2 regions of the Streptomyces nanhaiensis genome follow, and region 2 is predicted to be linked to the other one. Evidence: riboswitches for the same ligand, from Rfam matches in the RefSeq annotation. Region 2 holds a riboswitch; the other holds the start of a gene.
The links. A riboswitch is a leader RNA that binds a small molecule or an ion and turns the genes downstream of it on or off. The one in region 2 is predicted to bind glycine.

Region 1: another riboswitch for glycine. It lies ahead of gcvT (glycine cleavage system aminomethyltransferase GcvT); the one in region 2 lies ahead of gcvP (aminomethyl-transferring glycine dehydrogenase).

Annotation. Positions count from the first base shown of each region.
Region 1 is NZ_JBKJFM010000029.1:19,644-35,192, forward strand. It holds gene ACLIYP_RS09995 (thioesterase family protein) at 1-429, opposite strand, end outside; gene ACLIYP_RS10000 (trimeric intracellular cation channel family protein) at 487-1,152, opposite strand; gene ACLIYP_RS10005 (ABC transporter ATP-binding protein) at 1,270-2,445, opposite strand; gene ACLIYP_RS10010 (ABC transporter ATP-binding protein) at 2,442-3,569, opposite strand; gene ACLIYP_RS10015 (ABC transporter permease) at 3,574-4,527, opposite strand; gene ACLIYP_RS10020 (ABC transporter permease) at 4,527-5,531, opposite strand; gene ACLIYP_RS10025 (ABC transporter substrate-binding protein) at 5,622-7,289, opposite strand; gene ACLIYP_RS10030 (enhanced serine sensitivity protein SseB C-terminal domain-containing protein) at 7,573-8,340, opposite strand; gene ACLIYP_RS10035 (enhanced serine sensitivity protein SseB) at 8,531-9,310, opposite strand; gene ACLIYP_RS10040 (AAA family ATPase) at 9,390-10,082, opposite strand; glycine riboswitch at 10,315-10,424, shown strand; gene gcvT (glycine cleavage system aminomethyltransferase GcvT) at 10,600-11,727, shown strand; gene gcvH (glycine cleavage system protein GcvH) at 11,858-12,235, shown strand; gene glyA (serine hydroxymethyltransferase) at 12,310-13,578, shown strand; gene ACLIYP_RS10060 (L-serine ammonia-lyase) at 13,771-15,192, shown strand.
Region 2 is NZ_JBKJFM010000060.1:5,882-21,430, forward strand. It holds gene ACLIYP_RS15205 (FHA domain-containing protein) at 1-751, shown strand, start outside; gene ftsR (transcriptional regulator FtsR) at 773-1,573, shown strand; gene ACLIYP_RS15215 (bifunctional nuclease family protein) at 1,648-2,121, shown strand; gene ACLIYP_RS15220 (MerR family transcriptional regulator) at 2,306-2,905, shown strand; gene ACLIYP_RS15225 (DNA polymerase IV) at 3,007-4,452, shown strand; gene ACLIYP_RS15230 (PRC-barrel domain-containing protein) at 4,368-4,745, opposite strand; glycine riboswitch at 4,905-5,002, shown strand; gene gcvP (aminomethyl-transferring glycine dehydrogenase) at 5,198-8,104, shown strand; gene ACLIYP_RS15240 (DUF5999 family protein) at 8,214-8,420, opposite strand; gene ACLIYP_RS15245 (hypothetical protein) at 8,741-9,331, opposite strand; gene ACLIYP_RS15250 (glutamate--cysteine ligase) at 9,859-11,355, shown strand; gene ACLIYP_RS15255 (CPBP family intramembrane glutamic endopeptidase) at 11,536-12,390, shown strand; gene ACLIYP_RS15260 (PhzF family phenazine biosynthesis protein) at 12,443-13,264, opposite strand; gene selA (L-seryl-tRNA(Sec) selenium transferase) at 13,599-14,990, shown strand; gene selB (selenocysteine-specific translation elongation factor) at 14,999-15,549, shown strand, end outside.

The sequences.
Region 1 (15,549 bases), on a different contig from region 2:
CCCGAGGCAGCTCTCGTACGGCGGGATCTGCGGCGGCTTGGCGCTGGTGCGGACGTCGTCGGGCAGCGCGGCCAGATCCCCGTAGCTCGCCAGCACGCGGATGCGCTCGACCTCCTGCCCGTCCTCGTCCCGCTGGAGGAGGGAGGCGGCGCCGGTCGACAGGGTGCGGCCGGCGCGCACGGCGGTGGTGCGCACGGTCGCCGGGCCGGGCCGGGAGGCGGTGAGGTAGTGCGCGGTGATGGTGAAGGGGTCGGGGTGCGGCAGCGCGTCGCCGAGGGCGCGGCCGAGCAGGGCCAGCAGGTAGCCGCCGTTGACGGCGTGCCCGATGGTCCACTGGTCGGAGAGGTCGGCGCCGTAGACGCCCTCCCCCTGTGCGATGACGGCCGTGTCGCGATCGAACGCGCTGGTACCGATGGTTGCCTCGGTCATGGCAGTACACGGTACAGGCTTTTATTACCGGCTAGTAGCCAAGTCTCGGCAGCCCCCTCACGCCTCCTCCTCGCTCCCCTCGGTCCGCTGGCTGCGACGGTGCCAGGCCCTCGGCGCGCGCCAGTTGTAGCGCAGGGCCAGCAGCCGCAGGACGAAGGCGAGGGCGGCCGCCGCGCCGCTGGTCACCCCGTTCAGCTCCCCGGCCTTGATCAGCAGCGCCACCGCCGTCGCCCCGACGACGGCCGGCACCGCGTAGACCTCGCGGTCCCAGCGCAGCAGCGAGGGGACCTCGTTGGCCAGGACGTCGCGCAGCACACCGCCGCCCGCCGCCGTGGCCAGCCCCATGACGACCGAGGCGGTCAGACCGAGCCCGTAGGCGTGCGCCTTGACCGTGCCGGTGACGCAGAACAGGCCGAGCCCGGCCGCGTCGAAGACCATCACCGCCCGGTTGATCCGCTCCACCTGCGGGTGGAGGAAGAAGACCAGCACCGTGGCGGCCAGCGGGGTCAGCAGGTAGCCGAGGTCGGTGAAGGCGGCCGGGGGCACCGCCCCGATCACCAGGTCCCGGAAGAGCCCGCCGCCCAGCCCGGTGACCGAGGCGAGCAGCGCCATGCCGACGACGTCGAAGTTCTTGCGGACGGCGAGCAGCGCGCCGGAGACGGCGAAGACGAAGATCCCGGCCAGGTCGAGCCAGTGCTGGACGGAGGGGGTGAACAGATCCACCCCCCGGTTGTAACAGGTGCCGCGTACGCCGCACCGCCCGCCTCCGCGCTCATGGGGCGGAGGCGGGCGGTGCGGGGGGATACTGCGCCCGGGGGCCGGGAGAGCGGGGCGTACGGCTCACTCGGCCGCGGTCGCGGCCTTCTCCGTCTTCTCGTCCTTCTCCGTCTTCACGGCAGCGGGCGACCCGGTGCTCCCGGTGCTCCCGGCCGGCTCGGCCTGCCCGGCCGCTTCGGTGTGCCGGCCGTGGTGCTCGGCGTGCCCGGCCGGGACCACCTGGGCCGCGTTGTGCGTGGGGCTGATCCGGCCGTCGGCGATCTCCTCGGCCCAGTGGCAGGCCACCCGGTGCCCGCCGCCCAGGTCCCGCAGCTCGGGGCGGTCGGTCGCGCAGCGCGTCTCCTGCTTCCACGGGCAGCGGGTGTGGAAGCGGCAGCCCGCCGGCGGGTTCGCCGGGGAGGGCAGGTCGCCGGTGAGCAGGATGCGCTCGCGGCTGTCCTCGACCTCCGGATCGGGCACCGGCACGGCCGACATCAGCGCCCGGGTGTACGGGTGCCGGGGCTCGGCGTACAGCATGTCGCTGGGCGCCTCCTCCACCAGCGAGCCCAGGTACATCACCCCGACGACGTCGGAGATGTGCCGCACCACGGCCAGGTCGTGGGCGATGACCACGTAGGTCAGGCCCATCTCCCGCTGGAGCTCCTCCAGCAGGTTGATCACCTGGGCCTGGATGGAGACGTCCAGGGCGGAGACCGGCTCGTCGCAGATGATCACGTCCGGTTCCAGGACCAGCGCCCGGGCGATGCCGATGCGCTGGCGCTGCCCGCCGGAGAACTCGTGCGGATAGCGGGAGAGCGAGCCCGCCGGCAGCCCGACCCTCGCCAGGATCTTGCGGATCCTCTCCCTGCGCTCGGCCTGGTCCGCGCCGATGCCGTGGGCCTCCATGCCCTCGGAGAGGATCGACTCGATGTTCTGCCGGGGGTTGAGGCTGCCCAGCGGGTCCTGGAAGACCATCTGGAGCCGGCGGCGGAAGCGGCGCATCTCCTCGTCGGGCAGCTTCGCCAGGTCGGTGCCGTCGAAGACGACCTCGCCGTCGGTGACGTCCACCAGGCGCAGGACCGCCCGGCCCAGCGTGGTCTTGCCGCAGCCCGACTCGCCCACCAGGCCGTACGTCTGGCCCGGCTCGACGGAGAGCGAGACACCGTCGACGGCGTAGACGTGGCCGACCGTGCGGTCGAAGAGGACGCCCCTCCGCACCGGGAAGTGGACCTTCACACCGTTCAGTTGGAGCAGGCTCATGCTCCGGCCTCCTTCTCGGCCGTGCCGGCCGTCTCGACCGCGTCCTTCTCCGCCGGCCCGTCCCCCTCCGGCCCGGTGCCGTCGGCGGCGCCCGCCCCCGGCACCTCGTCCGGCTCGGGCAGCGCGGAGCGGCGCAGTTCGGCGGCGCCCCCGGAGAGCACCGGGTTGACGCACCGCACCTGGTGCCCGGGCTTGCGGGGCTCGCCCAGCACCGGGGTGCCCTGGAGGCACTCCAGCGTGTAGTGGTCGCACCGGGGGGCGAAGGCGCAGCCGTCCTCCCAGGCGATCGTGTCGTTGATGGAGCCGCGCACCGGCCTCAGCGGCTCGCCGCGCGGCGCGTCGAGCCGGGGGATGGACCCCAGCAGCCCGTTGGCGTACGGGTGGGTCGGCGCCTCGAACAGCTCGCGCCGCGCGGCGGACTCCACCACCTTGCCCGCGTAGAGCACGTTGACCTGGTCGCACAGGCCCGCGACCACGCCCAGGTCGTGGGTGATCATCAGCAGGGCGGTGCCCTCCTGGTCGACCAGTTCCTTGAGCAGTTCCAGGATCTGGGCCTGGATCGTCACGTCCAGGGCGGTGGTCGGCTCGTCGGCGATCAGCAGCCGCGGCGCGCAGGCCACCGCCATGGCGATCAGGGCGCGCTGCCGCATGCCGCCGGAGAGCTGGTGCGGGTACTCCTTCAGCCGCCGGTCGGGGTCGGGGATGCCGACCCGGTCCAGCAGGGAGGCGGCCTCCCTGCGGGCGGCCTCGCCCTTGAGCCCCCGGTGCCGGGTCAGGATCTCGGTGACCTGGATCCCGATGGGGACGACCGGGTTCAGCGAGGACAGCGGGTCCTGGAAGATCATCGCGAGCTGGGAGCCGCGCAGGTCCCGCATCCTCCTGCCGCCCATGGTCAGCAGGTCGGTGCCGTCGAAGTCGGCCCGGCCGCCGACCTTCACGCCCCTGGAGGGCAGCAGCCCCATCAGGGCGAGCGAGGTGACGGACTTGCCGCAGCCCGACTCCCCGACCAGGCCGACGACCTGGCCCTGGTCGACGTCGAAGGACACTCCCGACACGGCCTTCACGTCGCGCCGGCCGCGCTGGGTGAAGGTGACGGTCAGTTCGTCCACGGAAAGCAGGGCCATGTGATCAACTCCGCAGTTTCGGGTCGAGGGCTTCCCGCATCGCCTCGCCCAGCAGGGTGAAGCCGAGGGCGGTGACGATGATGCCCAGCGCGGGGTAGATCGCGAGCATCGGTGCGCTGTCGAAGTAGTCCTGCGCCTGGGCCAGCATGACGCCCCACTCCGGTTCGGCGGCGTCGGGGTTGCCCAGGCCGAGGTAGGACAGCGCCGCCGCCTCGATGATGGCGGTGGCCAGGCTCAGGGTGGCCTGGACGATCACCGGGCTCAGCGAGTTGGGCAGCACGTGGCCGAGCGCGATGCGCCGCTTGCGCACCCCGAGGGCCCGGGCGGCCAGCACGTAGTCCGAGCCGCCCTGCGCCAGCATGGCGCCGCGCAGCAGCCGGGCGAAGACGGGGATCTGCACCACGCCCACCGCGATCATCACGGTGGTCAGGGACTGGCCCAGGACCGCCGCGATGGACACGGCCAGCAGCAGCGAGGGCAGCGCCAGCATGATGTCGATGAAGCGCATCACGACGGTGTCGATCCGGCGGCCGACCTTGCCGCCCAGCACCAGGGCGGCGCCCGAGGCGCCGCCGATCAGCGCGCCGACGGTGAAGCCCAGCAGCGTGGCGACGATGCCGACCAGCAGGGTCTGGCGGGCCCCCACCAGCATCCGGGAGAACTCGTCGCGGGCCAGGTGGTCCAGACCGAGCCAGTTCTCGGCGCGGGGGCCGACGAAGATGTTCTGGTTGGTGAAGACCTCGCCGCGCCACAGCTGTGCGGTGGGGCTGTACGGGGCGACCCACGGGCCCACGATCGCGACCACCACGAACACACCGATGATGCACGCGCCGATCACGGCCATCTTGCTGCCCTTGAGCCTGCGCCAGGCCTCGACCCACAGACTGGCGCCCGTGGAGGTCTCGGTGGAGGCGGTGAGCTCGGCGAGCCGGTCGATCTTGTCGGTCTTGGTGCTCATCAGTGCACCCGCACTCTCGGGTCGATAAGGCTGTAGGCGAGGTCAACCAGCAGGTTGATGACGACGTACGCAGCCGCGATGAACATGATGAAGCCCACCAGGACCGGATAGTCGCGCTCGTCGATGGCGGTCTTGATGAACGAGCCGATGCCGCCGAAGGCGAAGACCGACTCGGTGAGCACCGCGCCCGACAGCAGACCGCCGGTGAGCAGGCCGATGGCGGTGACCACCGGAAGCAGCGCGTTGCGCAGCACGTGGCGGCCGCGCACCACCTGCCGGCTCAGGCCCTTGGACTCGGCGGTGCGCACGTAGTCCTCGCCGAGCACCTCCAGGACGCTGGCCCGGGTCATGCGGGTGATGATGGCCAGCGGGATGGAGGAGAGCGCCAGGGCCGGGAGCACCAGGTGCATCGCCGCGTCCCAGGCCGCGTCGAACTCGCCGGTGAGGATGCCGTCCAGGACGTAGAAGCCGGTGACCTCGGTGGCGTCGATGCCGGTGGTCTGGCGGCCGAAGCTGGGGAACCAGCCGAGCTGGACGGCGAAGACCGCCTTGAGCAGGAAGGCCAGGAAGAACACCGGGATGCAGATGCCCACCAGGGAGCCGGAGACCGCGGTGACGTCCAGCCAGCTGCCGCGCCGGCGGGCGGCGAAGTAGCCCAGCGGCACGCCGACGGCGATGGCGATGATCATGGCCGATATCCCGAGTTCCACCGTGGCGGGGAACGCCCGGGTGAACTCGTCCCACACCGGCTGGCCGGTCTGGGTGGAGACCCCCAGGTTCAGCTCGGACAGCCGCTTGAGGAAGCGGCCGTACTGGATCCACACGGGCTGGTCGAGCCCGAGGGCCGCCTCGATGCGTGCCTTGTCGGCGGCCGTGGCGCGCTCGCCGAGCATGGCCGCGGCGGGTCCACCGGGCAGCCGGTTCAGCCAGATGAACAGCAGAACCGACAGGCCCAGCAGGGTGGGTATCAGTTGGAGCAGTCTTCGTACGACGAGACGCAACACCCCGCGATGCCCCTTTCTTGGTCCTCATGGGCAGGTCCGCCCGGCCACTTCGGATGCCGTGGCCGGGCGGACCTGCGCGCGGTCATGCTTTTACTTGAAGGAGACCTCGGCGAAGTTCTCCTGCGTCAGCGGGGAGACCTTCGGGGGGTTGACGTCCTTGGCGAACGCGATGGACGGCGGGGAGGAGGAGACCGGGACACCGGGGATGTAGTCCATGATCACCTCGTTGGCCTTCTTGTACAGCTCGACCCGCTTGGCGACGTCCGGCTCGGCCTCGGCCTTCTTCACCGCGTCGAAGACCTTGTCGTCGCGGAAGCCCCACTGCTTGTCGTAGCCGGAGAACCAGGTGCCGATGAAGTTGTAGGCGTCGTTGAAGTCACCGGTCCAGCCCAGCAGGTGCAGGTCGCACGAGCCGGCCTCGGTGGCGTCCAGGTAGTCCGGGGCCCACTTCATGGGCTTGGGGTCGACGCCGACACCGGCCTTCTCCAGGTCGGACTTCATCAGCTCGTACATGTCGGCCGGGGCGGGCATGTACGGGCGGGTGACCTCGGTCGGGTAGCAGAAGGTGACCTTCAGCTTCTCCTCGCCGGCCTTCTTCAGCAGCTCCTTGGCCTTGTCGGTGCTGAACTCGTAGGTGGCGACGTCCTTCGAGTAGCCGTCGACGGTGTCCGGCATGAACTGGGTGGCCGCCACGCCGCCCTCGGGCAGCTGCGTCTTGACGACGTTCTCGCGGTCGATGGCGTGGGTGAGCGCCTGGCGGACGTCCTTCTTCTCCAGGGCCTTGTTCGCCTCCTGCGAGAAGCCCACGTAGAAGATGTTGAACACGCCGCGGACCGGGACCTGGAAGCCTTCCTTCTCCAGGGTCTTCACGTCCGAGGGCGCGACCAGGTCGTAGCCGTGGATGTTGCCGGCCTGCAGCGCCTGGCGGCGTGCGGACTCCTCGGCGATGGTGCGGAAGACCAGCTTCTCGACGCCGGCCTTCTCACCCCAGTAGTCGTCGAACCGCTCGAGGGTGACTTCCTTGTTGCCCTTGTCCCACTCGGTGATCCGGAAGGGGCCGGTGCCCGCGACCGTACCGGCCTCCTGGCTGTACTTGGGGTAGGAGATGGCGTCGTTCTCGCCGGTGGCCTCCTGCTCCTTGTACTTGTCGATGGCCTTCGGGGAGTGGATGGCCAGCGCCTGGAGGGAGAAGCCGCCGGGCAGGTTGGCCGAGGGCTCGTGGACGCTGATGACGGCGGTGTTCTCGTCCTTCGCCTCGCAGCCCTTGTAGTTGGCCTTGGGCGTGTCCTTGTCCTCGTTCTTGGCGAAGCCGCCGAAGACGGTCTGCCAGTAGTACGAGACCGCGCTGTTCTGGTACGTGCCGGTCCAGTTGAACCAGTGGTCGTAGTTCTTGCACACCGCCTCGGCGGTCAGCTTCTCGCCGTCGTGGAACTTCACGCCCTCCTGGAGCTTGAAGGTCCACTCGGTGCCGCTCTCGTCGGACTCCCACGACTTGGCGAGGCCGCCGACCAGCTCGGTGCCGCCCGGCTCGTGCTCGATCAGCGCCTCGAAGGCCTGGCGCGTGACCCGGAACGTCTCACCGTCACTCGCCAGCGCCGGGTCCAGGGAGCCCGGGTCTCCGGCGGCGCCGAAGACGAAGGTTTTCCCACCCTTGCCTTCGTCCTTCTCGCCTCGTTCACTGGCACATCCAGTGGCGATCACACCAACCGCGAGGGTCGCCGCGATCGTCTGGACGACCCTGGAACCGGTTATTCGCATGTTCCACCTCAGGGGTCGGTGACGGTTTGACTGCTGGTCGCCCGAACAGTACTGCGCCCAACCATCGGTGTGAACTGTCCGCATGTCGGTGATATAGACCTGAGACCCTGGCGCCCGAAACGGCGACAGCGCAGGTCAAAGCGTGGATACCGGACGAAACAACCGGCCGCCGGCGGGTCGCGGACCGGCGCCCGCGGGGCCCTGGGAACCCCACCGGTCCGGCCCCGCCGCAGGCCCCGCGGCGAGCCCCGCCGCGCAGGCCCGTCCGGCAGGTGGTTCCACGTCAGTAGGGGCGGGGGTAGCCGTAGCCGTGCCCGGGGGCCGCCGCGGGGGCGGCGGCGTGGGCGTCGCGGTCGAAGAACGGCCGGGAGTTGGCCCGCAGCCACATGGCGACCGGGTCGTACTCGTCCGACATCGACACCGTGGAGACCGCCAGTCCGTCCGGCACCGCGGCCACCGACTGCTGCATCATCGACCGCACCGACTCCACCGCCTGCGGCGCGGAGTCGTACAGGTCGAGGCCGATCACCAGTTGCGGCGCGCCCAGGGCGGGCTGCACCCAGGCCCGGCGCAGGGTGCGCACGGCGGGCGTGCGGTGGGCGTTGTGCACCAGCTGGGCGTAGAAGTGCGGTACGTCCACGGTCGGTTCACCGATGCGAAGCGGCCCGGCCGGCAGCCTCTCCAGCCCGCCCGCGATCCGGCGCAGGTCCAGCCAGGGGACGCCGACGCCGCCGCCGGGCGCGTGCGGGTTGAGCCACAGCCCCCAGCGGTCGGGGAAGAGGGCGGCGGCGATCTCGCGTCCGCCGACCACCTCGTGGTCCCTGGTCCAGCCGGAGGCGGCCAGTTCCTGCTCGGAGGTCACGCAGGGCGCGTAGCCGTGCCCGGCGACCTCCATGTTCCCGTACTGGGCGTCGGGGGACCCGGCCCGGCCGTGCCAGAGCAGCATCCACACCCGGCCGGAGGCGAGGGCGTGCAGCAGCGATTCATAGGTGTCGTACCGCCCGGGCGCCACCTGCCGCAGCAGCTGCTCAACGCTTCCACCCGCGCTCACGTGGGCCGCCCCTTCTCGCGTCGTCCTCGCTCACCGGGCCGCGCGCGCGTCCCGTCCCGACATCCAACCAGCTTACGGTCCGCGCCCGACAGTGCCCGGACCACTCGGCCGTCCGCGGACGCGGACGCCCCGGCGGCGGACGGGCCGGCTTCCCGGTCGCGGCCGCCCGGGACACCGTGCGGCCCGGACGTCAGTACGGCTGGTCCTGGCGGTTGTAGAAGGGCCGCACGCACTGGCGCATCCAGTCCACGACCGGGTCCTGGGCCGCGTCCAGCAGCACCATCTGCACCGGCCAGCGCACCGGCTCCCGGCCCAGCGCGCGGCCGAGCGCGTCGTGCGCCGCGACGCGGGCCTGCGGGTCCAGCAGGTCCAGCTCCACTCCGACGAACAGCGCGGGCGGGTCGCCCTCGACGCTGGCCAGGCCGCGGCGCGCGGTGCGGACCTGCGGCAGCACCGCGAACTCCCCGGCCGCGGCGGCCAGGAAGTCCACCGGCTCCTCCTGCCAGTCGGGCTCGAAGAGCCGGACCCGGGCACCGCTCGCCATCCCCGGAATCCCCTCGCCCCCGCCCTCCCGGCACAGTTCGGCCACGGCGGCCGGGGGCAGGGGGACGCCGACGGTGCCCTCGGGGTTGACCGCGATGCCCACCTGCGGCGGCAGGCCGCGGGCGAACTCCCGCGCGGGCGCGACGGCGAAGGACAGGTGCGAGCCGACGCACTGCAGGAACTGCTGCTCGGAGCTGAAGACGGGGACGTAGGGCGCTCCGTCGAGCTGGATCGTGGGCAGGTCCAGGTTGGGACTCGTCGGCCCGCCGCCCTCGGGCAGCGGCACCCACAGACTGCTGCGCCCGAGCACCTCCAGCAGCCGGGCGCCCGCTCCGGGGGCGCCGAGGGAGGCGGCGAGGGTCTCCTCCAGCTCGTTGCCGGGCCAGCCGCCGCCGTGCCCCGGTCCGTACTGCTGCGGGATGGTCATGGGAAAACCCTATCGGCACCGGGCGGGTGCGTCCGTCCGTCGTCCGCGCCCGCATCCCGGGGGGCGCGGACGGCGGGAGTCAGTCGAACACCACCCCGCGCAGCGCCCCCGCCGCCGTCCGGTCCAGCAGCACCGAGGCGACGCAGCCCGGGGGCAGCCGTCCGGCCTCCGCGTCCGCCACCAGGCGGCGCACCGCCCGCCGGTGCCGGGCGAAGGCGTACGCCGACACCCCGCGCCCCCGCTCCGCCTGCCCGGCCAGCGCCACCCGGGCCGGCACGTCCAGCAGCAGCAGGTGCACGGCCCGCCCGCGCCGCCGCGCGTCCAGGGCCAGCCAGCGGCGCACCCAGCCCTGGGCGCCGCAGTCGTGCACCACCACCCCGGCTCCCGAGGCCAGGGCCCGCCGCAGCGCCAGGTAGTGGGCGATCCTCACCAGGGGGCGGTAGACGGCGTACGGCAGCCGGGCGGGCATCCGCCGCTCCCAGCGCTCCCGCATGTCCTGGGAGTCGATCCGCACCACCGCGGCGTCCTCGGCGACCACGCGGCGGATCAGGGTGGACTTGCCGCTGCCCGGCAGCCCGGAGACGACGACCCGGTCGCCCGCGGGGAAGCGCAGGACCCGCACCGCCGCGGTGCCGCGCAGATCGCGGCCGCCCGCTCTCCCCGCCGCCGCGGGCGCCGCCCTGTCCGCCGCCCTGTCCGCCGCCTTCCCCGGCGCCGTCGCGGTCCTGCGCCGGGGCGGCGCCCCGCCCTGTGCCGTACAAGCACTCTCCAGGCTGCTCACCGGATACGTCCTCCCCGCTTTCGCGCCACGCGCTCGCGGCGTCACCCTGAGCGTGTCAAGAAGGATGACGGCGGACAAGGTGGCCGCTCACCAGGTGTGTCACGGCGCCGTACCCGTCTGGTCACCCCTCCGGCCCCGGACGTGGCGGCGCGGCTTCGCGCCCGCCCGGGGCGGTGTGCGCCGGGCGTGCGATGATGAGCGTGTCAACTGCATACCGGCCGATCGAGTCCGCACGGGAGAGCTCCCGGAAAACGCTGGTCACGACGGTTTCCGGGGCGCCGAAGGAGCAAGTCCTCCCTTGAATCTCTCAGGCCCCGATACCGTGTGGACGAGGCAGATCTGAAAAGCGGGCGGCCCCCGAGCGGAGCCGTCCCACCCAAGGTGCAAGCCGTGGCCCGCCCGTGCGGACTCGCGGCGAACCTCTCAGGTTCCGATGACAGATGGGGAGGGCGTGTCCTTCCCGCCGTCCTCGCACGACATCGCCACCTCACCTGGGAGCCTGCCGACCATGAGTGATTCCCCCCGCCGTACCGCCCTCGACTCCGTGCACCGCGCCCTGGGCGCGACCATGACGGACTTCGCGGGCTGGGAGATGCCGCTGCGCTACGGCAGCGAGCGCGACGAGCACAACGCCGTGCGCACCCGCGCCGGCCTGTTCGACCTGAGCCACATGGGCGAGATCACCGTCACCGGCCCGCAGGCCGGCGAGCTGCTGGACCGCGCCCTGGTCGGCCATCTGTCCGCCGTCCCCGTGGGCCGGGCGCGCTACACCATGATCTGCGACGAGTCCGGCGGCATCCTCGACGACCTGATCGTCTACCGGCTGGGCGAGGAGGAGTACCTGGTCGTCGCCAACGCCTCCAACGCCCAGGTGGTGCTGGACGCCCTCACCGAACGGCTCGGCGCCTCCGGTCTCACGGGCGCCGCCGTGCGCGACGACCGCGACGCCTACGCCCTCCTGGCCGTCCAGGGGCCCCAGGCTCCCGCCGTCCTGGCCGAGCTCACCGACGCCGACCTCGACGGCCTGAAGTACTACGCCGGGCTGCCCGGCACGGTGGCGGGCGTGGAGGCGCTGATCGCACGCACCGGCTACACCGGCGAGGACGGCTTCGAGCTGTTCGTCGCCCCGGGCGACGCCGAGGTGCTGTGGCGGGCGCTGACCGAGGCCGGCGCGGACGCGGGCCTGGTGCCGTGCGGGCTGTCCTGCCGCGACACGCTGCGGCTGGAGGCGGGCATGCCGCTGTACGGGCACGAGCTGACCCGCTCCACCACCCCCTTCGACGCCGGACTCGGCCGCGTGGTGAAGTTCGACAAGCCCGGCGACTTCACCGGCCGTGCCGCCCTGGAGGCCGCCGCCGGGCGGGCCGCCGAGAACCCGCCGCGCAAGCTGGTCGGCCTGGTCGCCTCCGGCCGCCGGGTGCCGCGCGCGGGGTACGCGGTGGTCGGCGCGGACGGCTCGGTGATCGGCGAGGTCACCTCCGGCGCCCCCTCCCCCACGCTGGGCAGGCCGATCGCCATGGCGTACGTGGACGCCGCCCACGCCGCCCCGGGCACCGGGGGTGTGGCGGTGGACATCCGCGGTACGCATGAGCCCTACGAGGTCGTCGCGCTGCCGTTCTACCGGCGCGAACGCTGACGGCCCCGGCCGCCCCGCACCACCAGCCGCACCGCCCCCCGTACCACCAACCGCACCACCCGCCCGGGACACCGTCCCACCTGGCAAGACCCGTTTCTCACACCGCATCCCCGATCAGGAGAATCACGCCATGAGCAACCCCCAGCAGCTGCGCTACAGCAAGGAGCACGAGTGGCTGTCGGCCGCCGAGGACGGCGTCTCGACGATCGGCATCACCGAGCACGCGGCGAACGCGCTCGGCGACGTCGTCTTCGTACAGCTCCCGGAGGTCGGCGACACGGTGACCGCGGGCGAACCCTGCGGCGAGCTGGAGTCGACCAAGTCGGTCAGCGACCTGTACGCGCCGGTCACCGGTGAGGTCACCGAGGTCAACCAGGACGTGGTGGACGACCCGGCGCTGGTGAACTCCGCCCCCTACGAGGGCGGTTGGCTGTTCAAGGTCCGGGTGGCGGACGAGCCGGGGGACCTGCTGTCCGCCGACGAGTACGCCGCCTTCACCGGCGAGTGAGCGGCGGCCCGCCCGCCTCCTCCACGCCCGGATCCGCCGTCCGCCGCCAGCCCACCACGATCGGAAAGACCCGGATGTCGCTTCTGAACAGTTCCCTGCACGAGGTCGATCCCGACGTCGCCGCAGCCGTCGACGCCGAGCTGCGCCGCCAGCAGACCACCCTGGAGATGATCGCCTCGGAGAACTTCGCCCCGGTCGCCGCGCTCCAGGCCCAGGGCTCGGTCCTCACCAACAAGTACGCCGAGGGCTACCCGGGCCGCCGCTACTACGGCGGCTGCGAGCACGTCGACGTGATCGAGGACATCGCCCGCGAGCGGGTGAAGGCCCTCTTCGGCGCCGAGGCCGCCAACGTCCAGCCCCACTCGGGCGCCTCGGCCAACGCCGCGGCGATGTTCGCCCTGCTGCAGCCGGGCGACACCATCCTGGGCCTGGACCTGGCGCACGGCGGCCACCTGACCCACGGCATGAAGATCAACTTCTCCGGCAAGCTGTACGACGTGGTCGCCTACCACGTCGACGCCACCACCGGCCTGGTCGACATGGAGGAGGTCGAGCGGCTGGCGAGGGAGCGCCGCCCGAAGCTGATCATCGCCGGCTGGTCGGCGTACCCGAGGCAGCTCGACTTCGCCGCCTTCCGCCGCATCGCCGACGAGGTGGGCGCGCTGCTGATGGTGGACATGGCGCACTTCGCCGGCCTGGTGGCCGCGGGGCTCCACCCCAACCCGGTGCCGTACGCGGACGTGGTCACCACCACGACCCACAAGACCCTCGGCGGTCCGCGCGGCGGGGTGATCCTGTCGAAGCAGGAGCACGCCAAGAAGATCAACTCCGCGGTCTTCCCCGGCCAGCAGGGCGGCCCGCTGGAGCACGTCATCGCGGCGAAGGCGGTCTCCTTCAAGATCGCGGCGACGGAGGAGTTCAAGGACCGCCAGCGCCGTACCCTGGAGGGCGCGAAGCTGCTGGCCGAGCGGCTGGCGCGGCCGGACGCCGCCGAGGCGGGCGTCGCCGTGCTGTCGGGCGGCACCGACGTCCACCTGGTCCTGGTCGACCTGCGCGACAGCGAACTGGACGGCCGCCAGGGCGAGGACCGCCTGCACTCCATCGGCATCACCGTCAACCGCAACGCCATCCCGAACGACCCCCGTCCGCCGATGGTCACCTCCGGTCTGCGCATCGGCACCCCGGCGCTGGCCACGCGCGGCTTCACCGCCGACGACTTCCGCGAGGTCGCGGACGTCGTCGCCGAGGCGCTGAAGCCCTCGTTCGACGAGGCGAAGGCCAAGGAGCTGGCCGGCCGCGTCTCCGCGCTGGCCGACAAGCACCCGCTGTACCCGGGCCTGTAGGACCGGGGCACGGCACCCGGGTGCGCCGCCCGACCGGCGGCGCACCCGGACCCCGGACCCCGGCACCGTCCGGCACCACCCGGCACCGTCCGGCGCCACCGGCGCCGTTCTCCGCCCCGCGCACCCGCGGGGCTCCACGCCCGCCGCACCCGGCGGGCCGCGAACCACGAGCAGACAAGGGAGTCCGCCACCGTGGCCATCTCCGTCTTCGACCTCTTCTCCATCGGCATCGGCCCCTCCAGCTCCCACACCGTCGGCCCGATGCGGGCGGCCGGGATGTTCGCACGCCGCCTGCGCAAGGAGGGCGTGCTGGACCGCACCGCCTCGCTGCGGGCCGAGCTGTTCGGCTCCCTGGGCGCCACCGGCCACGGCCACGGCACGCCCAAGGCCGTGCTGCTGGGCCTGGCGGGCCACTCGCCGCGCACCGTCGACGTGGAGGCCGCGGAGGCGGAGGTCGAACGGGTGCGGCGGTCGGGCCGGCTGGGTCTGCTCACCGCCGGCGGGGAGGGGGACCCCGAGGGCGGCTCCGAAGGCGGCGAGGGCAGCGGCGGCCACGAGATCGCCTTCGACGTCGACCGCGACCTGGTGCTGCACCGCCGCCGCTCGCTGCCGTACCACGCCAACGGCATGACCCTGGCCGCGTACGGCGCCGACGGCGCACCGCTGCTGGAGAAGACCTACTACTCGGTGGGCGGCGGCTTCGTGGTGGACGAGGACGCGGCCGGCTCCGGCCGCATCAAACTCGACGACACGGTGCTGAAGTACCCCTTCCGTACCGGCGACGAGCTGCTGCGCGCCACCCGCGAGACGGGCCTGTCCGTCTCGGCGCTGATGCTGGAGAACGAGCGGGCCTGGCGGAGCGAGGAGGAGATCCGCGCGGGCCTGCTGGAGATCTGGCGGGTGATGCGCGAGTGCGTGGCCCGCGGCCTGTCCCGGGAGGGCATCCTGCCCGGCGGCCTGAAGGTCCGCCGCCGCGCGGCCGCCTCGGCGCGGCGGCTGCGCGCCGAGGGGGACGCCGCGGCGCGCGCCATGGAGTGGCTGACGCTCTACGCGATGGCGGTCAACGAGGAGAACGCCGCCGGCGGGCGCGTCGTCACCGCCCCCACCAACGGCGCGGCGGGCATCATCCCGGCCGTGCTGCACTACGCCATGGAGTTCGTGCCCGGGGCGGACGACGACACGGTGGTGCGCTTCCTGCTGACCGCGGGAGCCATCGGACTGCTGTTCAAGGAGAACGCCTCCATCTCCGGCGCCGAGGTCGGCTGCCAGGGAGAGGTCGGCTCGGCCTGCTCCATGGCCGCGGGCGGCCTCGCGGAGGTCCTGGGCGGCTCCCCGGAGCAGGTCGAGAACGCCGCCGAGATCGGCATCGAGCACAACCTGGGCCTGACCTGCGACCCCGTGGGCGGCCTGGTCCAGATCCCGTGCATCGAACGCAACGGCATGGCCGCGGTCAAGGCGGTCACCGCGGCCCGGATGTCCCTGCGCGGCGACGGCCGCCACCACGTCTCCCTGGACAAGGCCATCAAGACGATGAAGGAGACGGGCGCGGACATGAAGGTCAAGTACAAGGAGACCGCCCGCGGCGGGCTCGCCGTCAACGTCATCGAGTGCTGAGGAGGCCGCCCTGACCTGCGGTTCCTGTCCTTTCGGAGTTGTCGGGCCCTTTCTCGTCTACACAACGGAAAGTCCCTGAGAACTCCCTCGGAAGAAGCGGAAAGTCCCTGAAAAGTCCCTGGGAAGGGGCCGGGCGGAGCACCCGCACAGCACCTGATCAGCTCCGGAGCCCCCGGGCGGGCAGCCGTACGGATGCCCGCCCGGGGACTGGCTGTCTCGGAAAGCGCAGCGCAGCAGGCCAACCACTTGGCTGGCCCGCCTCCTGAAGCTTCCGCCTCACCCTTCTTTCTCCATGCCCATCACAGCGCCTCCTCTCTGTCACCATGTACGGGTGACAGAGAGAAACCTAGGTCAAGG
Region 2 (15,549 bases):
GTTGTTCGGCAAGCGCCAGGACGCCGGCGAGGGCGCCCGGCACCGTGCGCCGCGCGGCGGCGAGTCCGCCGCCGAGGGGGCGGAACGCCCGCTCTTCCGTGACGAGGTCGCGCCCGGCGACAATTCGGGTGGCCACGGCCCTGTCTCTGTTGACCGGGGAGCGTCCGGCCCCATAGGTTCCGAGGCACCATCAGCCTCGAGTACGGGTGGAGGAGCCGACTTGCCGGTCTGTGCGAGGTGCGGGAACCGCGCCGCCGAGGCGAGCCGGTTCTGCTCCAACTGCGGAGCGCCGCTGCGAGGGGGCGCCGTACCCGAGCGTTCCTCGGAGACGACCTCCACCATCTCGATCTCGGGCATCGAGGCCTACGACGCCGAGATGACGGGGCAGACGGCCCTGCCGTCACTGTCCCCCGAGGCCCAGGCCGCCGTGGACGCCCTGCCGATGGGCTCGGCGCTGCTGGTGGTGCGCCGGGGGCCGAACTCCGGCAGCCGCTTCCTGCTGGACAGCGAGCTGACGACGGCGGGCCGCCACCCCGAGAGCGACATCTTCCTGGACGACGTGACCGTCTCCCGCCGCCACGTGGAGTTCCGGCGCGGCCCGGACGGCCGGTTCACCGTCGCCGACGTCGGCAGCCTCAACGGCACGTACGTCAACCGCGAGCGGATCGACTCGGTCGTGCTCAACAACGGTGACGAGGTCCAGATCGGGAAGTACCGGCTGGTCTTCTTCGCGAGCCAGCGCACCGTCTGACCCACCGCCCCGGGGGCGTCCATGCTGCAATCACGGTCCGGCGGTGCCCGCAGGGGCACCGCCGCCGCGAAGTCCGCTCCGATGAGCATCGGCGCCGTGCTCAACCTGCTGCGGGACGAGTTCCCCGAGGTGACCATCTCCAAGATCCGCTTCCTGGAGTCCGAGGGGCTGGTGGAGCCGCAGCGGACCCCGTCGGGGTACCGCAAGTTCACCGCGGCGGACGTGGAGCGCCTGAGCCGGGTGCTGCGCCTGCAGCGCGACCACTACCTGCCGCTGCGGGTCATCAAGGAGCAGCTCGACGCGCTCGACCGCGGCGAGGAGGTGGCCCTGCCCGGCCCGGCGAGGCCGTCGGAGGCCATCGACCCGTTCGACGCGCCGGAGGGGGACCGGGCTTCGGCCGCCTCCCCGGCCCACCACGGCACGGACGGTCCCGCCGGCACGGAGGGTCCCCGTGCGGCGCGGGTGGGGCGCGCGGAGCTCCTGGCCGCCGCGGAGGCGGATGAGGAGCAGCTGGCGGAGTGGGAGTCGTACGGCCTGATCCGCCCCGGAGGGGACGGCGGGTACGACGCCGAGGCCGTCGCCATCGCCCGGATCGTCGCGGACCTGGGCCGGCACGGTCTGGAGCCGCGGCACCTGCGGGTGGTGAAGGCCTCCGCGGAGCGGGAGGCGGGGCTGGTCGAGCAGGTCGTGGCGCCGCTGCGGCGGCACCGCAACCCCCAGACCAGGGCGCACGCGGAGACGACCGCACGCGAACTGGCGACGCTGGCCGTACGGCTGCACGCGGCCCTGGTGCAGTCGGCGCTGAAGGCGCGGCCGCGCTGACTTCGCACCGGCGATGGGCAGGTCGCGGGGCGCCCGACTACCCAAAGGGGGCGCGCACGTCCTAGGGTTGCTGTGTGAACGAGCTCGACGTTGTGGGTGTCCGGGTCGAAATGCCCTCCAACCAGCCGATCGTTCTCCTGCGAGAGGTGGGAGGCGACCGGTACCTTCCCATCTGGATCGGTCCGGGGGAGGCGACAGCGATCGCCTTCGCCCAGCAGGGCATGACGCCTGCTCGCCCGCTGACCCATGACCTGTTCAAGGACGTCCTGGAGGCGGTCGGCCAGGAGCTCACCGCCGTGCGGATCACCGACCTCAGAGAGGGTGTCTTCTACGCCGAGCTGGTCTTCGCCAGCGGTGTGGAGGTGAGCGCCCGCCCGTCCGACGCCATAGCGCTGGCCCTGCGCACCGGGACGCCGATCTACGGCAGCGACGGTGTGCTGGACGACGCCGGGATCGCGATCCCGGACGAGCAGGAGGACGAGGTGGAGAAGTTCCGCGAGTTCCTCGACCAGATCTCTCCGGAGGACTTCGGCACCAGCAACCAGTGAGCGCCGTCGGCGCCAGGCCATTCCGGCACCCATTCCCGCGACGGGGACACGCGAAACCACTCCTTGGGTGATTATCACTCGGCGTGCCGAGTGTGGCGATCGTTGACGCACCCCGAGTGACTGCCTACCGTCGATTGGGCAGGTCCCGGGCATATCCGCGGGACGTGAAGGACGGAGGGTCGGCGTGAGCAGCACCGGCGACAGCAGGGCGGCGGGCGATCCGTATCCGTTGCGCGGATCCTCCATACGGCCCCCCGCCCGGTCCGCCCCCGCCGCACAGGGCGCCGCCCCCGGGCTGATCGGCTACCGGGGCCCGACTGCGTGCGCGGCCGCGGGCATCACCTACCGGCAACTGGACTACTGGGCCCGTACCGGCCTGGTCGAGCCCAGCGTCCGCCCGGCGTACGGCTCGGGCACCCAGCGGCTCTACAGCTTCCGCGACGTGGTCGTGCTGAAGATCGTCAAACGGCTTCTGGACGCCGGGGTGTCACTGCAGAACATCCGTGCCGCCGTGAAGCACCTGCGTTCGCGCGGGGTCGAGGACCTGGAGCGGATGACGCTCATGAGCGACGGCGCGACGGTCTACGAGTGCTCCTCGCCCGACGAGGTCGTCGATCTCCTCCAGGGCGGTCAGGGGGTCTTCGGGATCGCTGTCGGCGTGGTGTGGCGGGACGTCGAGGCAGCTCTGTCCCAGCTGCACGCCGAGCGGGTCGACACCGGGGAGACGATCGTCGGGGACAATCCGGCCGACGAGCTGGCGCGCCGCCGCAACCGGGCGGGGTGATCCGGACACGGCGGCCGGACCGCCGCCGGTGCGGCCCGGCGGGGCACGGCCGGCGGACGCCGCGGTCGCCCCTGTCAGAGGCGTAGGGCAGCATCACGGGTGTGAGAGGGACACCGACGGTCCTGCACCTGGACATGGACGCCTTCTACGCCGCCGTGGAGCAGGCGGCCAAGCCCAGCCTGCGCGGGAAGCCCGTGATCGTCGGTGGCCTCGGGCCGCGCGGGGTGGTCGCCACCGCCTCCTACGAGGCCCGCGTCTTCGGGGTGCACTCGGCGATGCCGATGGCCCAGGCCCGTCGGCTGTGCCCGAACGCCGCCTACCTCACCCCCCGCTTCGGGCTCTACCGCCGCGTCAGCGAGGTGGTGATGGGGCTGCTGCGCGAGCTGTCGCCACTGGTGGAGCCGCTCAGCCTGGACGAGGCGTTCGTGGACCTCCAGGCGGGCGGGGCGGCAGGAGAGGCGGGGCGGCGGGCGGCCGGTGCCGCCCGTGCCGCGGGCGAACGGCTGCGCCGGGACATCCGTGCCGCCACCGGGCTCAGCGGCTCGGTGGGACTGGCCGGGTCCAAGATGCTCGCCAAGATCGCCTCGGAGCAGGCCAAGCCCGACGGGCTGGTGGTGATCCCGCCGGGTACCGAGCGGGCGCTGCTGGCGCCGATGCCGGTGCGCACGCTGCCCGGTGTCGGCCCCGCCACCGCCCAGACCCTGCGCAGGGCGGGGATAGCCACCGTCGGCGAGATCGCCGAGGCGGGGGAGGCGGAGCTGGTGCGGCTGCTGGGCCGGGCGCACGGCGGAGCGCTGTACGTGATGGCGCAGGGGATCGACGAGCGACCGGTGGTCGCCGAGCGCGACGCCAAGTCGGTCTCGGTCGAGGACACCTTCGACACCGACCTCACCGACCGCGCCAGGATCCAGGCCGAGGTCGCCCGGCTCGCCGACCGCTGCGTCGCGCGGCTGAGGGCCGCGGGGCGGTCCGGGCGCACGGTGGTGGTCAAGGTACGCAGCTACGACTTCTCCACGCTCACCCGCTCCGAGACGCTGCGCGGCCCGACCGACGACCCGGCTGTGGTGAGGGAGGCGGCCGCCCGGCTCGTCGAGGGCGTGGACACCACCGCCGGGGTGCGGTTGCTGGGGGTCGGGGTGAGCGGGCTGGCCGACTTCACCCAGGAGGACCTGTTCGCCCAGGCCGGCGCGGCGAGGCTGTCCGGCGCCCGGCCGCCGGAGCCCGCTCCGCCCGCCACCGGGGGCGGAGCGGGCTCCGGGAGCGAGACGGAGGCGGTACGGCACTGGATGCCCGGCCTGGACGTACGGCACGCGCGGTACGGGCCGGGCTGGGTGCAGGGCAGTGGTCTGGGGCGGGTCACGGTGAGGTTCGAGCGGCCCGGGTCGCCGCCGGGCCGGGTGCGCACCTTCGCGGTGGACGATCCGGAGCTGGAGCCCTCCGAGCCGCTCGCGCCGTGGGAAGGTCAGGTCTCGGAGCCCGCGATCCGCCCGAACGTCATGTCCTCGTCGGAGGCGGGTGTGCCCGCGCCGGGCACGCCCAGCCCGTAGTGGCGGTAGAGCTGCAGTTCCTGCTCGGGGGAGAGGTGGCGGCCCACGCCGAAGTCCGGCGCCTCCTTCACCAGGGAACGCTCGAAGGGCACCTTCAGCGTCCCCTCCACCACCTCGCTGGGCTCCAGCGGGACGAAGGCGTCACGGCTGAAGAGCCCGGTGCGCACCGCCGCCCACTCGGGGACACCGGTGGCGTCGTCGAGGTACACCTCGTCCACGGTCCCTATCTTCTGCCCTGCGCTGTCGAAAGCCTTGAGGCCTATCAGATCCCGCGGGTCGATGTCGGTCTGCACGGCGGTCCCTCCAACTCCTCGCACGAAGAGGCGCCTGCTCGCAAACAGTCGCCACAAACAACGAAACGGCACATTCGGCGCATCGGCCACCCGGGCAGGGCGGCGGGGGCCGCGGCCGGGCCGGTGCCACCGGGCGCTGGTAGGCTCTGAAGTGGCTGTTGACCCCGAGCGGGAGAGTCCTCCGGTGACAGTGCCGGAGGCGCCGAAGGAGCAAATCCTCCCCGGAATCTCTCAGGCTCACGTACCGCGCGGGTGAGGTCACTCTGGAAAGCAGGGCGGGCCACGACGGACGAGGTGTACCTCGACGACGCAGCCCCTCCTCACCGACGGTGAAAACCGGGCCGCGGACGCGGGCCGGTGAAGCTCTCAGGTCGCGATGACAGAGGGGGAGGCCGTCCGGGCACCCGTGCCGCGGTGCCCCTCGCAGGTCGCGCAGACCAGGAGGCCTCCAGATGACAGCAGACCGCAATCCTCCCGCCACCTCCCTCGCGGAGCTGGAGCGGGGCACTCCCTTCGAGGAGCGGCACATCGGCCCCGACGCCGGTGAGCAGGCCAAGATGCTCGCGCAGGTCGGCTACGGATCGCTGGACGAGCTGGCCGCCGCCGCCGTGCCCGAGGTGATCAAGAGCACCGAGGCGCTGGACCTGCCCGCCGCCCGCAGCGAGGCGGAGGTCCTGGCCGAGCTGCGCTCCCTGGCCGGGCGCAACCAGGTGCTGGACTCCATGATCGGCCTGGGCTACCACGGCACCTTCACCCCGCCGGTCATCCTGCGCAACGTCATGGAGAACCCCGCCTGGTACACGGCCTACACCCCGTACCAGCCGGAGATCTCGCAGGGGCGCCTGGAGGCGCTGCTGAACTTCCAGACCGTGGTCGCGGACCTGACCGGGCTGCCCACCTCCGGCGCCTCGCTGCTGGACGAGGGCACCGCGGCGGCCGAGGCCATGGCGCTGTCCCGGCGTGTCGGCAAGGTCAGGCAGGGCGTCTTCCTGGTCGACGCCGACTGCCTGCCGCAGACCATCGCCGTGATCGAGACCCGCGCCGAGCCCACCGGGGTGGAGGTCGTCGTCGCCGACCTGTCCGGCGGCATCCCCGCCGAGGTCGCCGAGCGCGGTGTCTTCGGTGTGCTGCTGCAGTACCCGGGCGCCTCCGGCGCCGTGCGCGACCTGCGCGGCGTGATCGAGGAGGCGCACGGGCTGGGCGCGGTCGTCACCGTCGCCGCCGACCTGCTCGCCCTCACCCTGCTGACCCCTCCCGGCGAGCTGGGCGCCGACATCGCGGTGGGGTCCAGCCAGCGCTTCGGCGTGCCGATGGGCTTCGGCGGGCCGCACGCCGGGTTCATGGCGGTGCGGGAGAAGTTCGCGCGCAGCCTGCCCGGCCGCCTGGTGGGTGTCTCGGTGGACGCCGACGGCGCCAGGGCCTACCGCCTGGCCCTCCAGACCCGGGAGCAGCACATCCGCCGGGAGAAGGCCACCAGCAACATCTGCACCGCCCAGGTGCTGCTCGCCGTGATGGCGGGGATGTACGCCGTCTACCACGGCCCCGACGGGCTGGCCGCCATCGCCCGCCGCACCCACCGCTACGCCGCCGTCCTCGCCCAGGGGCTGCGCGAGGGCGGGGTCGAGGTCGTCCACGGCACGTTCTTCGACACCGTCACCGCACGGGTGCCCGGCCGGGCCGCCGAGGTCGTCGCCGCCGCCCGCGAGGCCGGGGTCAACCTGCGCCTGACCGACGCCGACCACGTCGGCATCGCCTGCGACGAGACCACCGGACGCGCGCAGCTCGCCGCCGTGTGGGGCGCCTTCGGCGTGGAGTCCGGGGCCGGGGACGCCGAGGCGCTGGACGAGGCCGCCGGCCAGGTGCTGCCCGCCTCCCTGCTGCGCACCGACGAGTACCTGACCCACCCGGTCTTCCACCGGCACCGCTCCGAGACGTCGATGCTGCGCTACCTGCGCCGCCTGGCCGACCGCGACTACGCGCTGGACCGCGGCATGATCCCGCTGGGCTCGTGCACCATGAAGCTCAACGCCACCACCGAGATGGAGCCGGTCACCTGGCCGGAGTTCGGCGGACTGCACCCCTTCGCGCCCGCCGAGCAGGCCGAGGGCTATCTGACGCTGATCCGCGAGCTGGAGGAGCGGCTGGCCGAGATCACCGGCTACGACAAGGTCTCCATCCAGCCCAACGCCGGCTCCCAGGGAGAGCTCGCGGGCCTGCTGGCGGTACGGGCGTACCACCGGGCGAACGGCGAGGACGGCCGTACCGTCTGCCTGATCCCGTCCTCCGCGCACGGCACCAACGCCGCGAGCGCCGTGATGGCCGGGATGAGGGTCGTCGTCGTCAGGACCGGCGAGAACGGCGACGTGGACGTCGAGGACCTGCGGGCCAGGATCGACGAGCACCGCGATGAGCTGGCGGTGCTGATGGTCACCTACCCCTCCACCCACGGTGTGTTCGAGGAGCACATCACCGACATCTGCGCGGCCGTGCACGAGGCCGGCGGCCAGGTCTACGTGGACGGGGCCAACCTCAACGCGCTGGTGGGCCTGGCCAAGCCGGGGAAGTTCGGCGCGGACGTCTCCCACCTGAACCTGCACAAGACCTTCTGCATCCCGCACGGCGGCGGCGGCCCGGGCGTCGGACCGGTGGCCGTCCGCTCCCACCTCGCGCCGTACCTGCCCAACCACCCGCTCCAGCCCGCCGCCGGCCCCGAGACCGGTGTGGGCCCGATCTCGGCGGCGCCCTGGGGTTCGGCGGGCATCCTGCCGATCTCGTGGGCGTACGTGCGGCTGATGGGCGCCGAGGGGCTGCGCCGCGCCACCCAGGTGGCCGTGCTCGGCGCCAACTACGTCGCCAAGCGGCTGGAGCCGCACTACCCGGTGCTCTACACCGGCCCGGGCGGTCTGGTGGCCCACGAGTGCATCATCGACGTCCGCCCGCTGACCAGGGCCACCGGCGTCAGCATCGACGACGTGGCCAAGCGGCTGATCGACTACGGCTTCCACGCCCCGACGATGTCCTTCCCCGTGGCGGGGACGCTGATGATCGAGCCCACCGAGAGCGAGGACCTGGCGGAGCTCGACCGCTTCTGCGACGCGATGATCGCGATCCGGGCCGAGATCGAGAAGGTCGCCTCGGGGGAGTGGGACGCGCAGGACAACCCGCTGCGCAACGCCCCGCACACCGCCGCGCAGCTCGCCGGTGAGTGGGAGCACTCCTACGGGCGCGAGGAGGCGGCGTTCCCGGCAGGCGTCGTGGCCGCCGACAAGTACTGGCCGCCGGTGCGGCGCATCGACGGAGCCTACGGCGACCGCAACCTGGTCTGCTCCTGCCCCCCGATGGACGAGTACGACGGCTGAGCCGCCCCCGGCCGGTGCCGGGCGCCGACGGGGGACGGGCTCCCGCCCGCGCGGGCGGGAGCCCGTCCCCCGTGCTGCGGCCGTGTCGCGGCGCGGCGCCCGCCCGCCGTCAGGCGGCGGTCGTGACGTGCTCGGCGCCGAGCGGCCGGTGCGGCGCGATGACCTGCCCGTCCGGCAGCAGTTCGCCGGTGTCCTCGAAGAGCAGGACGCCGTTGCACAGCAGGCTCCAGCCCTGCTCCGGGTGGTGCGCCACGAGATGGGCGGCCTCCCGGTCGGCGGAGTCGGCTGACGGGCAGGGCGGTTGGTGCTGACACATGGTGGAGTTCTTTCGCTGCGGTGTGGTGGTGCTGCGGTTGGATGCGTGGTTCACGACCGCCCCCGTCTCTCTCGGTCGATCCCCCCAGTGTCGTCCCGCGGCCGGGATTCCGCAGGGATTTCGCCGCGGCTCTCCTCACGTTCCGATGACGCGCTCTCCCGGAAGGCGGTCGCCCGGCCCAGAAGCATCCGTTCGGGTGATGCCGGAGCCGTGGACGACCAGTCGTTCGAGAGGGCGGAGGTGACGGTGGTGCCCCGCGGCCGGACGGCCGCGGGGCACCACCGTCACCTCCGCCCGTCGCCGGGCCGCGCCGTCGCGGATCAGGCGGGCGTGCCCAGCAGGGGCGGGGGCACCAGCCGCCGGGTCAGCAGCGGCAGCAGGCCGTCGACGCGCTGCGGCCGGTGCGCCGCGATCCCGGGCGGGGCCGGAGCGAGCGGCACCAGCAGATCGGCCGGGGCGGGCGAGCCGTCGGCGGCGTCGGCCTCCGTGCCGGCGCGCAGCCACAGCGTCAGCATGTAGAGCTCCGGCATCGACAGCAGACGCGGCTGGTACGTCACCGGCAGTGTCTCGGCGCGGTGCAGGGCGGTCTCCGCGGAGGCGACGAACGGCCCCTCGCAGAAGTGGGAGAACGTCCAGCCGTCCGCCGTGAGCATCGCGTCGGCGGCGCCCACCACGTCGTGCGCGTCCCGCAGCAGGAAGCGCCAGCCGGTCAGCCTGGTGCGGGGCGGTCCGGCGGATGCGGTGATCCCGTCCAGCACGTGGAGCGGCAGGGAGAGGTCCGGGCGCACCGAGCCCGCCCGGGCCCGGAGGCCGGGAGGGGCGGCGTCGCCTCGGAGGCCGGCGGGAGAACCGAGGGCCGCGTGCACACTGCGCAGAGCGGGTGCCGGGGCCTGTTGGACACGCAGGGGCATGGTGGGTCGCCTCTCAATCGGAGACACGGTGGTGCTCAGCTGCTGGCGCGGACGGCGCTGTCGGCGTACGGAAGGGCCGTGAAGAAGGCCGGAAATGAGGGAGACGGCGGATGCGCGCCCATCATCGGGTCGCGTCTCAGCCGCTTTCGTGGAGTTTATACGAAGGTTGTTCAGCCAGTGTTTCGGCTAGCTGTCCCGCATGTTACCGGCAAGAGGCCATCCGGACATTTTCCGACGGTGTTTCATCTGCGAGTCCTCGGATGGCCGACCGCTGACCTGGAAAGCGGCTGACTATGCGGTCGTCCGTATCTTTTCGCTATTCCCTGCGGGCGGGATCCGCAGGTCCGATGTCAACGGGTGGATGTCGGCGAACCGGCGGTGGTTGCGTATCCCCGACGTATGACATGGGAATGTGCCCCGTGAAAGCCTGGGTCCAGCTTACCGGACCCTCACTGTCGCACGGGGCGTTATCTCTCGCATCCGCGGGGCATCATCCGGTCACGGTTCACTCGAGGAGGGACGCATCGATGGGCGAGAAGGTCGAGGCCAGCGGGTTCGCCCTGTCCGACCGCCGGCGATACCGGAACAAGCTCCAGCGGTGTCTCCAGGGACTGCGGCGGCTGCTGGACGAGCAGCGCTTCGACCGCCCCCGTGATCTCATGGGACTGGAGATCGAGCTGAACCTCGCGGACGCCGAGGGGATGCCCCGGATGATGAACACGCAGGTACTGGAACGCATTGCGAGCCGGGATTTCCAGACGGAATTGGGGCAGTTCAATCTCGAGGTGAACGTCCTTCCGCACCGGCTGTCCGGGCGAGTGCTGGACCAGCTCGCCGAGGAGCTTCGCACCGGTCTGGCCTACGCCGACCGCAAAGCCGCCGAGGTCGACGCGCGCATTGTGATGATCGGTATTCTGCCGACGCTCACGGGGGACGACCTGGTATCGGCGAACCTCACCGCCGCGGACCGCTACACGCTGCTGAACGACCAGATCATGGCCACCCGGGGCGAGGAGGTCGTCCTGGACATCGAGGGCGTGGAACACCTGAGGTACGCCTCGTCCTCCATCGCCCCGGAGGCCGCCTGCACCTCCGTGCAGCTCCACCTGCAGGTCACCCCCGGCCGCTTCGCCGACGTGTGGAACGCCGCCCAGGCAGTCTCGGCCGTCCAGGTCGCCGTGGGCGCCAACTCGCCCTTCCTCTTCGGCCGCGAGCTGTGGCGGGAGTCCCGCCCCCCGCTCTTCCTCCAGGCCACCGACACCAGGCAGCCGGAGCTGATCGCCCAGGGGGTGCGGCCGCGGACCTGGTTCGGCGAGCGGTGGATCTCCTCGGCCTACGAGCTGTTCGAGGAGAACAGCCGCTACTTCCCGCCGCTGCTGCCCATCTGCGAGGACGAGGAACCGCTGGAGGTGATGGACGCCGGAGGCACCCCCTCGCTGGCCGAGATGACGCTGCTCAACGGCACCGTCTACCGCTGGAACCGGCCCGTTTACGGCGTCGCCGACGGGGTGCCGCACCTGCGCGTGGAGAACCGGGTGCTGCCCGCCGGCCCCACCGTCACCGACGTACTGGCCAACACGGCCCTCTACTACGGTCTGGTGCGCGCACTGGCCGACGACCCGCGCCCGGTGTGGAACCGGATGCCGTTCTCCGCCGCCGCCGAGAACTTCGACGCCGCCTGCCGCCACGGCATGGACGCCCGGCTGTGGTGGCCCCGCCCCGGCCGCGGCGGGGAGCTGTCGGCCGTACCGGTGGACCGGCTGGTGCTGGAGGAGCTGCTGCCGATGGCCGCCCGGGGCCTGGACGTCTGGGGCATCGAGCCCGGTGACCGGGACCGCTATCTGTCGGTCGTCGAGGAGCGCTGCCGTCGCCGGGTCAACGGGGCGTCCTGGCAGGCCGACGCCTACCACCGGGCCCTGGAGGGCGGACTGGACCGGGAGAAGGCGCTGGCGGCGACGGTGCGGCGCTACTGCGAGCTGGTGCGCACCGGGGAGCCGGTGCACGGCTGGCCGGCCGGTCCGTAGGCCGCGGCGGCCCGGAGCGCTTCCGGGCCCGGGGGCCCGCACCGCGCGCCCCCGGGCCCCGCCCTCTGCCCCCCCGCCTCGCCGCCCTTGGCCGGGCCCGCCGCCGGAGGGCGGGAGCGGTGGGGCAGGCTGTGTCGTTCCATGTCCGGGGAACGGACGAACGGCACAGCGGGAGGCAGGGTGCGAGCGGGCGTGCGCGACGAGGAACACGGACCGGGGCGAGGACGGGAGCCGGAACCGGGAGGCGGAGACGGTACGCCCGGCAGGCGGGTGCTGGGCCGCGAGACGCTGCTGGTGCTGGCGCTGTCGCTGGGCGCGAGCGCCCTGTCGGCGCTCATCAGCTTCGTCGGGTCGCTGACCCGGCCGGGCGGGCTGAAGGACCAGGCGGCCCGGCTCAACGGCTCGTACGCCCCCGACCGGCCCTGGCTGGACCTGGCCTGGCAGCTGTTCGGCATCGCCACCGCCCTGGTGCCGGTCCTGCTCGTCGCCCACCTCCTGACGCGCGAGGGGCCGGGGAGCGGCACCGGAAGCGGGCCGGGGCTGGGCAGGATCGGCTTCGACCTGCGCCGTCCCTGGTCCGACCTGGGCCGGGGCGCGGTGGTCGCCGCCGGGATCGGAGGCAGCGGTCTGCTGCTCTACCTGGGAGCGAGGGCGAGCGGCTTCAACCTCACGGTGGTGCCCGAGTCGCTGCCGGACGTGTGGTGGAAGATCCCGGTGCTGATCGCCTCGGCGATCCAGAACTCCGTGGTGGAGGAGGTCATCGTCGTCGGCTACCTGCTGCGCAGGCTGGACCAGTTGGGGTGGAGCCCGGTGGCGGCGCTGGCCGCCAGCTCACTGCTGCGCGGGTCGTACCACCTCTACCAGGGGATCGGCGGGTTCGTCGGCAACGTGGTGATGGGGGTGATCTTCGTGTGGCTGTACCGGCGGTGGGGGCGGGTCGGCCCGCTGGTCGCCGCGCACGCCCTGATCGACATCGTGGCGTTCGTCGGGTACGCGCTGCTGGCGGGCCGGGTGGACTGGCTGCCCACGGGCTGACGGCCGTCCGCGGCCCGCCCCCGTCCGGTGGTACGGCTACGAGCGCGCCGGCTCACGGCCCGGCGAGCAGCTCCCCGTCGATGACGGTCACGGCCTCCCCCGTCAGCAGGGTGCGGTCGCCGCGCAGGGTGGTGCGCACCAGGCCGGTGCGGGCCGACGCCTGGAGACCGGTGAGGCGGTCGCGGCCCAGCCGGCCCGACCACAGGGGCGCGAGCGCGGTGTGGGCGCTGCCGGTGACCGGGTCCTCGTCGATGCCGACGGCCGGACCGAAGAAGCGCGACACGTAGTCGTACGCCCCGCCCTCGTCCGAGGCCCGCGCGGTGACGATGACGCCCCGGTGGCCCAGCCGCGCCAAGGCGGCCAGGTCTGGGGCCAGGGTGCGCACGGTCTTCTCGTCGGCCACTTCGACCAGCAGGTCGCCGATGTCGGGTCCGGTGTCGTGGGCGGAGAGCACATCGGCGCCCAGGGCCGCGCGGACGTCCTCGCCCACGGGGATCTCGGTGAGCGGGGCGGTGGGGAAGTCCAGGGTGATCGAGCCGTCGGCGGCCGCCTCGGCGGTGAGGATGCCGCTGCGGGTGGCGAACCGGATGGTGCCGGCCGCCGCGCCGGTGGAGCGCAGCACATGGGCGGTGGCGAGCGTGGCGTGGCCGCAGAGGTTGACCTCGGTGACGGGGGTGAACCAGCGCAGTGCCCAGTCGGCCTCGGAGCTCTCGGGCAGTGGGCGGGCGTAGGCGGTCTCGGAGAGATTGACCTCGGCGGCGAGCCGCTGGAGCCGGTCGTCACCGGGGAACGGCCCGGAGTCCAGGAGCACGACGGCGGCGGGGTTGCCCGCGAAGGGCCGGCCGGTGAAGGCGTCGACGATACGAATCCTCATGATCGGCAGCCTAGAAGGCCCGGGCGGCACCGGCCACGGCCAATGGCGCTCGGGTGGCCCCCCGGTACCCGGTTGCCGGGCGGTCCGGGGACCGCCGCAGGCGGCTGCGGGGAGTGACCGGGGAAGGGGCGGGCACGCGCCAGGACGCGGTGCGCGGCGGTGCGGCACCACGGTGCGGGGCCGCCGCGCGCCTATCCTGGCCGACGTCCCGCGCCGCGCCGGAACCGCCGTCCGTCCCTGCGCAGCCGCGCCGCGCGTACGGACGGACGGTGGCCGGACGGACGGCGGCCGGCCGGGCCCGTACCCGTACCGCGTCCCACCAGGAGGCCACCGGATGGACCGCGACACCGAGACGGCGGACGCACAGGCCGCGGACACGCATGCCGGGAAGGCTCCCCCGGCCGACGTGCGGCGCCGGATCCCCCGTACGGACGTGGTGCTCTCCGACCCCAGGTTGACCGAGGCCGCCCGGCGCCTGGGGCGCGCCCTGGTGAAGAGCGCGGTCGTCCGGGCGCTGGAGCGCGCCCGGAGCGGTGAGATCCCCCCGGAGTCCGTCGCCGACGCCGCGGCCGGGGCGCTGCCTTTGACCGCCGGTGGGCTGCGGCCGGTGGTCAACGCCACCGGCGTGCTGCTCCACACCAACCTGGGCCGGGCCCCGCTGTCGCAGGCCGCCAGGGAGGCGGTGGACGCCGCCTGCGGCTTCACCGACGTGGAACTCGACCTGGCCACCGGCGCCCGATCCCGGCGCGGCGCCTCCGCCCTGGAAGCCCTGCGCGAGGCGGTGCCGCACGCCGAGGCCGCCCATGTGGTGGGCAACGGAGCCGCCGCCCTCGTCCTGGCCGCGACCGCGCTCGCGGCGGGGAAGGAGATCGTCGTCAGCCGGGGCGAGATGGTCGAGATCGGCGACGGCTTCCGCCTGCCCGACCTGCTGGTGTCCACCGGCGCCCGGCTGCGCGAGGTAGGCACCACCAACCGCACCCGTGCCGAGGACTACGCGGCGGCGATCGGCCCCGACACCGGTTTCGTGCTGAAGGTGCACCCCTCCAACTTCCGCATCACCGGGTTCACCCGGTCGGCCTCCGTCGCCGAACTGGCCCGGCTCTGCCCTCCCGGCATCCCCGTCGTCGCCGACATCGGCTCCGGGCTGCTGCGCCCCGAACCGGTGCTTCCGGACGAGCCGGACGCCTCCGGCTGGCTGCGCGCGGGCGCGTCCCTGGTCACCGCAAGCGGCGACAAACTGCTCGGCGGCCCGCAGTGCGGCCTGCTCCTGGGCCGGGCCGGCCTGGTGCGGCGCCTGGCCCGCCACCCGCTGGCCCGAGCGCTGCGGGTGGACAAGCTGACGCTGGCGGCGCTGGAGGCCACGGTGCGGGGCCCCGCCGCCCCCGTCCGCGCCATGCTCCACGCCGGCCCCGGGGATCTGAGGGCACGCGCCGACCGCCTCGCCGCCGAACTGCGCGGCGCGGACGTCGACGCACGCGCAGTGGACAGCGAGGCCGCCGTCGGCGGGGGAGGGGCGCCCGGCGTCACGCTGCCCAGTGCGGCGGTGGCGCTGCCCGAGGAGTACGCCGGGCCCCTGCGGCTGGGCGAACCCGCCGTCCTGGGACGGGTGGAGGGCGGGCGGTGCCTGGTCGACCTGCGCACCGTCCCGCCGGAGCGGGACGCCGATGTGGCGGAGGCCGTACGGCGGGCGGCCAAGGCCGCCGCGAACGACCGGGGAGAGGGGTGAGCGGGGAGGTGCACGTCATCGCCACCGCCGGCCACGTCGACCACGGCAAGTCGACCCTCGTACGCGCGCTGACCGGTATGGAGCCCGACCGCTGGGAGGAGGAGCGCCGCCGCGGCCTCACCCTCGACCTGGGCTTCGTGTGGACCTCCCTGCCCGGCGCCGGGCAGGTCGCCTTCGTCGACGTGCCCGGCCACGAGAAGCTGGTCGGCAACATGCTGGCCGGAGTCGGGCCGGTGCCCGCCGTCCTGATCGCCGTCGCCGCCGACCAGGGCTGGCAGCCGCAGTCCGAGGAGCACCTCGCCGTCCTGGACGCGCTGCGGGTGCGGCACGGCGTACTCGCCGTCACCCGCGCCGATCTCGCCGACCCCGGTCCGGTCCGCGACGACGCGCTCGCCAGGATCGCCGGGACCTCGCTGGGCAAGGTCGAGGCCGTGCCCGTCAGCGCCGTCACCGGTGCGGGGCTGGAGGAGCTGCGCGCCGCCCTGGTCCGGCTGACCGCCGCGCTGCCCGAGCCCGACCGGGCCGCCGACGTACGCCTGTGGGTGGACCGCTCCTTCAC